One region of the Paenibacillus sp. FSL R7-0189 genome, then DNA from elsewhere that is predicted to be linked to it. Evidence: riboswitches for the same ligand, from Rfam matches in the RefSeq annotation. Region 1 holds a riboswitch; the other holds the start of a gene.
The links. Region 1 has a riboswitch for cyclic di-GMP ahead of MKY63_RS08550 (anti-repressor SinI family protein). Riboswitches for the same ligand answer to the same signal wherever they lie in the genome.
Positions count from the first base shown of each region.

Region 2: it holds a riboswitch for cyclic di-GMP, as region 1 does, so the genes downstream of both, MKY63_RS11330 (NPCBM/NEW2 domain-containing protein) here and MKY63_RS08550 (anti-repressor SinI family protein) in region 1, are expected to answer to the same signal.

Region 1 is NZ_CP150223.1:1,987,052-1,993,142, reverse strand. Features, by position in the region: gene MKY63_RS08555 (2-oxoglutarate dehydrogenase E1 component) at 1-2,728, opposite strand, end outside; cyclic di-GMP riboswitch class I at 3,199-3,283, shown strand; gene MKY63_RS08550 (anti-repressor SinI family protein) at 3,311-3,466, shown strand; gene MKY63_RS08545 (helix-turn-helix domain-containing protein) at 3,574-3,903, opposite strand; gene MKY63_RS08540 (TasA family protein) at 4,073-4,681, opposite strand; gene MKY63_RS08535 (signal peptidase I) at 4,772-5,362, opposite strand; gene MKY63_RS08530 (hypothetical protein) at 5,364-6,091, opposite strand, start outside.
Region 2 is NZ_CP150223.1:2,614,905-2,620,995, forward strand. Features, by position in the region: gene MKY63_RS11315 (Crp/Fnr family transcriptional regulator) at 1-365, shown strand, start outside; gene MKY63_RS11320 (EAL domain-containing protein) at 421-1,404, shown strand; gene MKY63_RS11325 (hypothetical protein) at 1,521-2,087, shown strand; cyclic di-GMP riboswitch class I at 2,245-2,331, shown strand; gene MKY63_RS11330 (NPCBM/NEW2 domain-containing protein) at 2,590-6,091, shown strand, end outside.

The DNA.
Region 1 (6,091 bases):
CGGCATTCTTTGGTGCGATGGCGCGTAACCGAGGCTCACTATAGCTCCAGCCGCCCATATTTTTCGGCTCTTCTTGCACCCAGACAATTTCCTGAAGGGAGCTGAAGGAGTTTAAATGTTCGCTTAACTCTTGTTCCGGGAACGGATAAAGCTGCTCTAGGCGAAGAACATGCAGCCATGACCAATCCTTATCCTGTGCTGCTTCCAGTTCTGTTTGGATGTCGATAGCCACTTTACCGCTGCAGACTACGAGCCGTTTAACTTCACTTGGTTTCTGGCCAAGCAAAGATTCAGCTAATACAGGCTTGAATTGTCCTGAAGCCAGCTCGGTTCCGGCAGAAGTGCTGCGCGTATTCCGAATGAGACTTTTCGGCGTCATAATGACTAGCGGTCTAGCATCTTCCTGCCCGCATAACGCTGCTTGGCGCCGCAGCAGATGGAAATATTGCGAAGCGGTAGTCAGATTAGCGACTGTCCAGTTCTCCTCAGCGGATAGCTGCAAGAACCGTTCCAGCCTACCGCTGGAGTGCTCAGGTCCCTGTCCTTCGTAGCCATGCGGCAGCATGATGACGAGATTGCTGCGCTGTGTCCATTTGGCGCGTCCAGCCGCAATGAACTGGTCAAAAATAACCTGACCCGCATTGGCGAAATCACCATACTGTGCTTCCCAGATTACGAAGGTTTCCGGTGCGAACACATTATAACCATATTCAAAGCCTAATACTGATGCCTCTGACAATGGACTGTTGTATACGCCAAAGGAGGCACGGGAATCGCTTAGCTGATGTAGCGGAGAGAATAAATCTCCTGTTTTACTGTCGTGCAGCACCAGATGGCGATGTGCGAAGGTTCCGCGTTGGGCATCTTGACCGCTCAGTCGGATGGGCGTCCCATTTTTCAAAATGGTAGCGAAGGCTAACGTTTCAGCCAGTGCCCAGTCGACCTTTTCACCCTCATTCAGTGCATCTTTACGACGTTGTAAAATGCGCTCCAGCTTCGGATAAACCTGGAATCCAGCTGGAACCGTCAACAGTTCACGATTGATCTCCTGCAGGCTGGAGATGGATACCGCTGTAGTGTTTGCCGCTGCGCGGTCCGTTTGTAGAGGAATGAAGGCTTTGGGTTCTTTTTTCTTATGATTGCCTTCCTTCATATTATCGTACGCACGCTGCAATACGCTTTCTGCTTCAGCATTCATCTTTTGTACGTCTTCGGCGGTAAGAACCTTTTCGTTTTTCAGTCTCTCTGCATAAACCTTGTAGACGGTTGGATGATTGCGAACCTTGCCGTAGACAATAGGTTGTGTGGTTTCAGGATCATCCATTTCGTTGTGACCATGACGGCGGTAGCCGATGAGATCAATTACGAAATCTTTTTTGAATTGATGGCGGTATGCGCTAGCTAAACGTACGGCTGCTACGCAGGCCTCTGGGTCATCAGCGTTGACATGGACTATCGGGATTTCATACCCTTTGGCAATGTCACTCGCATAATGCGTAGAACGGGAATCTTCACTTTCAGTCGTAAAACCAATTCGGTTATTAACAATGATATGGATCGTCCCACCATTTTGATAACCTTGAAGTTTGCCGATATTAAGCGTTTCTGCAACAATTCCTTCACCTGGAAAAGCAGCATCACCATGCATCAGCACCGCCATAGCTTTACTGGTATCAATCTTCGGCAGTCCTGCAGTGCTCCGATCTTCTTGTGCGGCACGAGTGAAACCTTCCACGACAGGATTGACGAATTCCAAGTGACTTGGGTTATTCGCTAGTGTTATTCTTGTGCGTACGGTTTCTCCTTCACGGACAGCACGGTCTGCACCGAGATGGTATTTCACATCACCTGTCCAGCCATAGTTAATGCCTGTGGAGCCTTCGGAAGGGAAAAGCTCCTTGTTCGGAGAATGATGAAACTCTGAAAATATGATATCATAAGGTTTGCCCAAAATATGTGCAAGAACGTTGAGGCGACCGCGATGCGCCATGCCCATCAAAATATGCTCTGCACCGTCATGTGCAGCAGCGCGTACGATTTCGTCTAACATCGGCACAAGAGCATCATTGCCTTCAAGACTGAAACGCTTCTGACCTACAAAAGTCTTGTGGAGGAAGGTTTCAAATTGCTCTACCTGAATCAGGCGGTTCAGGAGCTCTTTGCGTTCTGTATTATTTAGGGGTGCTGGTGAGCTGGTGGATTCTGCCTGTCTATTTAGCCATTGCAGTTCTTTTTCTTCATGCACATGCCCGAATTCATAGGCGATAGTCTTGGTGTATGCCTGACGCATACGTTGCACGGCATCCCACCCGGTATGCACATCATTCGGCGCATTTTCCCATATAAGCGTGGCAGGCAGTGCAATCAGGTCTTCGCGGGTCAGCCCATAGGTTTCAGGCTCAAGATATTTTGCCATGGGATTCTGATCGCGTACCAGCGGATCAATTTCAGCGGCCATATGGCCATATATACGAATATTGGCGATTAGCTTGGAAGCTCTTACTGCTTTTCTAAGCCATTCGGTGTCTCCCGAGATGCGCGGCTGAGGAGCCGGTTCGCTATCCGGAGTTAGGGGAGGGGGTCCCGAATTTGTAAAAAGCTCGCGATAATTATTTTCTACGGTGGAGGGATCTTTCACAAACTGTTCATATCTTTCTTGAATGTAGCCTAAATTGGGTCCGTAATACTTACTCCAAATGGATTCGTTATAGGGCTCTTTGGCTGCCATGAATACATCCTCCTTAACGGATGAACTCCATACGTGACATTTTGTGTCAACGCTTACTGGAGCTGTGATGATTGCGGTTTCATTTCTCATCTTATTGTGCTACTTTCAGCCACTGTAATCAATTCATTCTTTCGTCCAATACGTTCGCAAAATGGTATAGGTTAGCTTGTTCTAATGAAAAGAAGGGTGTTTCTTCTCATTACCCATTCTAAAGGCCTATTAAAATGATTCTATTATCCTTATTTTTAACTATTAGGTCAGTAAATATTTATTTTGCTAGTACAATTTATTTTATGTAACGGACGAGTATCGTGATAATCGGACAAGATCTTTGAAAAAAAATCTTTTATTTTTCGTTTTTAAAATAGAAAGTAACCAGGAATCGACACACTTTTCCGCTTTCTTTTTGTATAATGTTATTGCAGATAGTAATTTTATAGTTTTTTAAGCAGATCCTTTCGTGAAAAGGGTCCAGTAAAAGGTAAACTTGCCGAAAGGCAGGGGCACAAAGTCGCGGGTCTAAGGTAGAGATACTATGACAGCCGGATTGCCTGGGGACGTAAAATCTTAGGGGGAGATTTTTTGGAAAAGTCCAACCAGGGTAGCAACAGAGAACAGCAGTTTATTGATCTGGATCAAGAGTGGGTACATTTATTATTAGCAGCTAAGAAGGCTGGCATTAAGGCAGATGAAATCCGCCAGTTCTTTCATGAGAAAACTGTGCAGATCGTGCAGTAATACATTAGAGGGGTTACATATCGAAAAAGGGCACAGCGGTTCTTCGCTGTGTCCTTTTTCGATATGATTTAGTAGAAGAGAGGATCGTACCAGATTAGTAGGAAGTATTAATCCTTTTGATCGAGCTTCCATTTCTGATAGTCCAGAAATTCTTTGAATTCGCGTTTGCTAATGCCTGAGTCCATAGCTTCCTGCACCAATCGGAACCATTCCGAATCTAAATGTGATTCCTCTGCATCATTTGGTTCTCCATAGAGTAGGGCATGAATGGATACCTGAAGCGCGTCAGCGATCTTTTCGATAAACTGGATGGATGGATTGGATTGGATGTTTCTCTCCACGTTGCTAAGATACGACTTAGCCACATCTGCTCTGTCCGCAAGCTCAGATAGGGAGAAACCCTTGTCTAGGCGGAGCTGCTGGATACGTTGGCCCATATTCTGTGGCACTATGCTGACGCCCCTCCGTAATTTTTGTTATTAGTATAGCAAATATCAATAAATCGGACAAAGTTTATTGTAAAGAGAAGAGCAGCAATCTGCTTATCCGTGGCCGGATTCAGGATCTGCTGCTCTTCGAGTATTTTATTAAATTACTTTATTGATCTTAGTAGTCTTTTTTCGCACCTTGTTTAGCTACGAAATCCCAAGTCAGTGTTAAGCTATCGCCTTGGAAAATATTTTGATCTTGGTTATTTTCCACAAATTCGAATTGGACGGAGAAGCTGTCATTGGTACCGGCTTTAATACCGGATGCTTCGGTAAAGAGTTGATCCCAACCTGTATTTTTTACGAGATCCGGATGCTGACTTTTTAAAGCAGCAAGTGTAGTCTCATAAACTACATTTTCAGGAGAGACGATAGGTACTCCTTTATCATTATTTCTAAGGAATTTAACTTTAATGAACTCGGCTAAATCCAGGTAGTTATCTCCTTTAGCATCCGTGATTTGAGTCGATGTATTCAGAATGATAGATCCGATATCGAGCGAACCATCGTTTTTCAATTTGAAGGATTTAGTTACAGTATCACCTGGTTTCAGGTTAGGAATATTAACGATGACAGAAGGGTCGGAGTTCAGATCGAGTGTACCCGCTGCGAATGTAGCTGTGCTTTGCGCAGTGTCGCTAAAGTATGCGAAGGTTCCTCCGCCGATTAATGATAAACCCAGTGCTGCAGATGCTACGCCAAGACCCAATGTTTTCTTGATACCCATAATAAAATTCCTCCTCAAATTTGTGTTTGAATTTTTTATAAAATTTATATATTGTATCTTCCGGTTCGTAAGCGGAAGTGGACAATCAACTTAGGGCTGTGTTTCTGTTGGGGGCGGTGAGGCTGGCAGTAGGGCAGCATTTTTCTTTTCTAATGCAGCTACAGCCTTCCAAGAGGTATACAGAGCATAGAGCAGAAGCATCAAGCCAGGCACGATCATGAGGACTACACTTCCAGCTTTGGAAACCGCGAAATTCATAGCGTAACCGACATAGGGTACAGTGACCCCGGTATACTGAGCTACAACATTCGCAGAACTGGTAGGGTTCATGTCGGGTGCGTCGTTGTTATCGCCTTTAGTGCGATAAACAGCTTCACCAGTAGCGTTATTGACGGTCGCTTCTACAATCCGGTGAGTAATGAGCAGATTATCTTCGTTCCTAAAGGTGATGACATCGCCTGGTTTGAAACGATTCATATCCCCTCCGGGTTTTAATGCGACAATTGAGCCTGTCTGAATTCCTGGTTCCATCGATCCTGAGAGTACGGTTTTGATCTCATATCCGAAGAAAGCAGGTTCACCACCGGAGGCCTTGGATAACACTACGGCTGCCACCAGCAGAATAAAGATCACAAGCATTAAGCTCGATAAGGTATTATTGATAATTTTTTTAATTCGCATCTTATTCTCCACCTTTCTCAGGTTGAGGGTCCGAAGGAGCTTGGGTTGCTACCGGCGGGGTAGTCGTACTGTCTTCCGCCTTTGCCGTCTCTTGTGGAGCCTCTTGCTGAGGAACATCTTTTGGAATTGTGAGCTCTTCGCCAATTTCCGGCTTAACCGGGTCAGTGGCTGGGGCTTCAGGTTGTTCTTTATTTGGGGCTTCCGGAGCAGCTTCACCTGACGTTGGAGGGGTTGCCTCAGCTTTCGCTTTATCCTCGGCTTCTTGTTGCTTTTTCTCCTCAGCCAAACGTTCTTCTTCCTTCTTCGCTTCTTCTTCTTTCTTTGCTTGCTCTTCTTCTAGCCGAGCTTTTTCAAGCTCTTCTAGTTTTTGCTCGCGAGTCTGACTGATCATTTGGAGTTTATCTTGAAGGGTAGTGATACCTGAGGTTGCCGATTCTTTAAGGTTAGTCAATTCGGTATTTAGAGCTTCATAAGTGGAGGTGAGGTCGCTAGAGATCACGCCATCTGGTTGAGTGAAGGTAATCAGGAATGGCAGTGGCTGTGGGAACTCTCCTTCGCGTAATTCAAGTTGTCCATAAACATCACTGGTAACTACCGAAGCGAATGGAAGACCGACATCGTGTATGGAGGTTAGGTAACTAATAACTCCATTTAAGGAAGCATTCAAGGATTCCGAGATCACACCGCTTTGATTCAGGCTGCTTTGTAAATCTCTGAAAAATTGCTCAT
Region 2 (6,091 bases), 630 kb from region 1:
ATGAGCTTTTTAAGCAGATGCTTGCCGATTACCCGTTGATTAAGGAGCAATTGATGCTGCTGCAAATGGACCGTTTATTTTTATCGAATCGGTTATTACATGAAATGAAATTTCATGATGCGAGAGCGCGTGCGATATTTACGCTGAGAAGACTATACCAAAGATTTGGAGTAGAGGAGCAAGGCAAACAGAGGATTGATCTTCGATTGACCCATCAGCAGTTCGCGGATATGATCGGAACGTTAAGGGAGACGGCTACCCTTGTGCTTAAAGATCTGCAAGAGCAAAAGATTATTGAGATTCAACATCAGCAGATCACCGTGTTAGACGCGACATATTTACTGGAGTATACGGATTTCGATTGAGAAGAGCCGTTCCGGGATCTTTTTCAGAGAATCGATTATTAAAGGGGTTATGAATATGGCTTGTAATCATTGTGTAGTAAGAGAGCTGAATTTTCAAATCAAGCCTCATGGTGAGCTTAATCTTAGGGTTTTACCTAAGGTTATTCATCACTTGAGTAGAAGTAATACGATACATAAGGTAGAAGAAAATGTGATTACGATTAAGGAAGCTGAAGCGCGAGATCTTCTAGATTTCTGTAACGATCATATGGAGTCCGGGAAAATTGAATTTCGTATAGATGACCAAGCATGGAGACCTCTATCCGAGATGTCTACTGTAATGGATATGAAGTGGATTGATGAGGTTATCACTAAGGGTCTTGTTACTTGTTACTTCCAACCGATTGTGAACGTAAGGGAAGAGATTTTTGCATACGAGCTTTTATCGAGATTTAAAAAAGAAGATGGATCCCTTATCTATCCTAATGAGATCTTTGCGGCAGCACGGAATCGTGGGCGTTTATATGCTTTAGACCGGTTATGTAGAATGACTGCCGTAAAATATGCTGCGCCCTTAAATAAAAAAACGTTTATTAATTTTATCCCTACATCAATTTACGCTCCAGAGTTCTGCTTAAGATCAACGGTTGAATTGGCTAATCAATTAGGTGTCGATCCCTCTCTTTTTGTCTTTGAAGTTGTTGAAACGGAGAAAGTGGATGATCTCGCTCATTTGAAAGCTATTTTGACATATTACAAGGACCGGGGATTTGAATACGCTTTAGATGATGTTGGGGAAGGCTTCAGCACAATCGAGATGTTATTGGAGCTTAAACCTCATTACATGAAGTTAGATATGAAATATGTTCAAGGCGTGTCCAGTGATCCGAACAAACAGAAAATAGCTAAACAATTTTTAGAAAAGGCTTTAGAAATCCAATCTGTTCCTTTAGCAGAAGGTGTGGAGTTTAGAGAGGACTTTGAATGGCTTAAGCAGAGTGGTTATCAGTTGTTTCAGGGATATTTATTTGGAAAGCCTGATCCTATTCCCAAACAGTAATCCTAATGAGTATATATCGGTCCAGAGGATGAGATGAATTTCAGGTCAGAGTCTGAGTACAGCCAACCCCCGGGGTTGTATAATTTAGGTAATTTGAAAAGGGGGACGGGATGGATATGAAATGGCATCAATTTGTAACGCGCTGGGCGGATTCTAGGGGCTTTGATGGACGAGAAATTGATTATCAATGGCCTTCTCCCTCATTTCCGGTCATCAGTATTCGTAGTAATTTAGGGCGATACTCAGGTCAAAAGTATGGTCATGGAAGTAAACCCCGTGTAAAGACAGCTGTTGGTTTAATCGCTATTGGAGATGTAGCTGTCGGATTGATTTCCATAGGTGCGATAAGCGTGGGCGTACTTTCCTTAGGAGCAATATCACTGGGAATGTGGTTAGCGATTGGAGCAATAGCACTTAGCTGGCTTGGCTTCGCAGTGGGAGCGATTGCGATTGCAGGAGTGGCTGTAGGAGCGATCGCAATCGCGGAAAAAGCGTTGGGGGCCATCGCCATAGGGGATACGGCGTTTGGTGCGATAGCGATAGGCAGGATCGCTGGGGGTGCCATAGCTATCGGACAATGGGCATATGGTGTAATCGCAGTTGGCGAACATGGTTTCGGATTAATTCCCATCACGGGCGATGTGTGGAATTGGTTCCGGCGTTTGTTCGGATCGGGGAGTTAATTAGACCTCCAGTCCTAAAGGATCCCATTCTCTTCCGGGATAGTCGATAAATAATATCTATCACATGAGAAAAACTAATTGCAATTACCTATACTCATTTCATACCAATTAATCATGCGATCAGATCTAGGCTTATGTTACTCTTTGAATGTATTCGAAACTTCATAGGCAAACCTATGGAAATGTAGGGACGCAAAGCTATAGGGACTAAGGTTATCATAACTATTGTCAGCCAGCTGCCAAAGAGTGTGTAACGCTTTTTGTTAAAATATAAGAAAGTATAAGTTATACACCTATACTTAATATCTTATATTTCTCGCTTAAACGCTTACCGTCCTTATAAGGACGCCGAAGGCGTTTATGCTTGTTAAGGTTTAATAAAAATTAAGTCTTAATTTTTAGGCGACTTTATACGCAATCAAGCTACTCTTTTGGGGTAGTTTTTTTTGTGCCCATTTTTGGGCACTGGAGAGATTCATATGACATCTGGGGGTAAGAAGAGATGAAGAAAATGATTGCGATCGCTACATCGGCGGCCATGTTGGCCAGTTTTTCGAGTGAGGCAGGTTATGCTTTAGCAAGTGAGGCAAGCAAGGTAAATGTAACAAAAACAGTCGCGCAAAGTAAGGTCAACTTATTAAGCAACGCTTCGGTTATTCCGTTTGAGCTGTACGGCAAGGATGTTCTAAATGCCTATAATGAGGTTTTTAGAATGAATCCAGCAAATATTAAAACCATCACAAATAACGGTGGCAACTACTCAGGCTCACCTATAGCTAAGGCTATGGATGGGGATATGAGCACGCATTGGGAGACTGGCAAACCGAATAGTTCAACGTTTACGAATGAGGTTGTGTTTGTTTTCAATGAGTCCACTGAATTAAATAGAATGGTCTACGCCGCTAGGCAATCTGGTGCTAAAGGTAAAGGTTTTGCTCAAGAATTTGATATCTATGGCTCCACTACAGATGCAGGCGATTTCACACTCGTGTCTTCTGGAGAATATAAAGGCTCAACCGGTGATGTAGTGGAGATTCAGTTCGCACCTACGGCTTTTAAGAGATTTAAATTTGTCTTCAAAAAAGCCAACCAAGATTGGGCGAGTGCGGCTGAGTTTTCTTTTTATAAAGAGGATAGTGTCTCTGCTAAAATGAAAAATTTATTTACAGATGATACCTTGAGCCAAGTTAGTGCTGCCTTTAATACGACAGAGAAATTAACAGCTTTAGAGAATGAAGTGCAGGCACATCCACTGTATACGCAGTTTAAAGAAGAGATAGAGAATGCAAAGATCCTTTTGGAGAACCATCAGGTAGATGCAACGGCAGCCAAGGTTTCGAAGCTAAAAGGGTATGGTACAGCCTATGAAAATGCCTATAGCCAAGCTTATAGAATGCCAAATGCAAACGTATCAAAAGTAACGGTGAACGGTGGAAGCTACCCAGGTACGAAGCCTGAATATATGCTGGATGACCAGCCCACTACGCATTGGGAAACGAACAAAAACAATGATGCAAGCTTCACGAATGAAGTCGTGTTTGAACTAGCGCAAGCGGAAGTGCTGGACAGAGTGGCTTTTTTGGCTAGAGATAACCGCAAAGGATTCCCAGAGGCTTTTGAAATCTATGCATCAGAGACGAGTAAAGGAGAGACCTTCCAACTTGTATCTAGCGGAACCGCGATTAGTACCAATGATTTTCTGGAATTTAAATTCGAACCGACGAAGTTTAAAAGATTAAAATTTAAGTTCACAAAAGCTAATATTAACAGACCTTTTGCGGCTGAATTTAGATTTTATACAGAAGATAAAGTAAGCGAAGCTGTAAATGGTATTTTCACAGATGGAACGATGAGTGCGGTTGTGTCTGCTTATAATAACGTTGCAAAAATCAATGAATTGGAGGAAGCGACAAAAGTACATCCGCTCTATCCAATCCTTAAAGATTCATTGGAACTAGCTAAGAAGCTGGTTAATGGCGAGGTTCAAATCGAAGGTACCATCATAGAGGCGGAGCAGCGTGGAGATATGAAAAAACATGCTCAGCAAAACCTGAGAATAGGCTTCGGCACGAACAACCAGCCTACAGGACTTGCGGCAATGCCTGGCGAGACCATCAATGTTTATGTGGATGCTGCTTCGGGTGATAAGTTGCCTTCTTTGATCTTTTCTCAACAAGAGGGAGCTTGGAATAGTTGGGCTAGGGGCGTACAATTGCGTGCGGGCAAGAACACTATAACTGTACCTGAAATTGCAACGACTAGTGCTTATGCTCATGATGTAACTAAGGGCGGAACCGTTTATATCGTAAATCCCTATACAGCTGAGGAGCAAGGGAAGGCGCCACTGATCCGCTTCGAAGGTTTAGAAAAGATTCCTTTTATGACCAAGACCACGGATCCAGAACAATTCAGAACCTTCTTAACCACATACAAACAAAGATTAGACGAAGATAAAGCGGCTCATCCAAATGTTCAAGATCGCAAACTTATCGATGTGGTAGAAATGGCCAGCGATCATGTTATTTTTACAGGAACTGCGACTGAAGCGTACAACAAATTTATTACGCAAGGAAATAACCCGCTGGATACCGTAACTGGGTATGACACCTGGATGAAAAGCATTTTTACCTTCTATGGCTTGGATGGCAGTAGTGAGATTCATGATGCCAAGCTAATTCGTGAGAATATTCGATTGATGCAGCCTTATGGTGCGATGTATGCAGCGGGAGATCATACAGGGATCCAACTTGGAACAGTAGGAACCATGTTAGGTGATTTTAACAAAGCTTATCCGGGCTGGGGACTGAATCACGAAATTGGGCATCGCTTGGCTATGGGTGAACGGGAATATGGCGAAGTAACTAATAATATGGTGTCTATGTTTATGTCTGTCGCGGCGAATTCGATAGATAATCGTATACCGTATGAATCAGATATCTATAAATATGTCCTCGAAGAAAATAAAGTGGTTATGAATCAGCAGGGCTTATTTGCACAACTCGGAGCCTATTGGCAGCTGGAGCTGGCACATCCGGGATACTGGACAGAGCTGACCAAGCTATATCGGGAGCGGAAGGTCACCCTTCCCAACGGTGACAATTCCAAGCAGCAGTATTTGGTGGAGTTCTCCTCCGAAGTACTGGGATTAGATTTAAGCAGCTATTTTGCCAGACATGGCTTCACTGTGAATCCTGAGACAAAAGCGAAAGTAGCCAAGTATCCGGCACCGCAAAAGTTATGGTATTTAAATAACTCGGTGATTAATTATGAGGGAACTGGAATAGCGGATAAAAATCTGGCCATTAAGGTTAATATCACACCTAACACCACGGCTAGAACGAACACGTTAAGTTTCAGTATAGATAAAGAGCTTAAGCAAGATTTCTTAGGATATGAAGTGTATAGAAATAATGTGTTAGTTGGTTTTACAGGGACTGACCAATTTGTGGATCAGAATGTAGATGCGAGTATCAACTATACGTACAAGATCGTCGGTTATGATAAAAAGCTGAACCCACTGAAGCCCGTACAGGTTAAAGCCTTTAAGCCAGCCTTGTCTGTTGAAGATCAGCTCACTTTAAAGCTTAATCAAACCTTTGATCCGATGAGCTATGTAAAAGCGGCTAACTATCTAGGAAACGATATTACTGCAGATGTCTCTCTGAAAGCCAATAACGTTGATGTAACGCAAAAAGGCAACTACGAAATTGTATATGAAGTGAAAAGCGAAGGGGTTACGGAAACGAAAACCACACAGGTTACGGTAACGAGCGACTACGCCTATATTTCCGATCTCAATGCCAAGTCAGTCGTTGTAGGCTGGGGTGAATTAAAGAAAGATAAAGCCGTTTCCGGGGGAATCATAACCCTTGTTCGCCAAGGATTGGCTGCGACATACGCGAAAGGGATTGGTGTTCATGCCAACTCTGAGGTAGTTTACGATATTGAAGGTAAGGGTTACGACTTCTTTGAAAGCTACATTGGGATCGATCAAGCCATGAAAG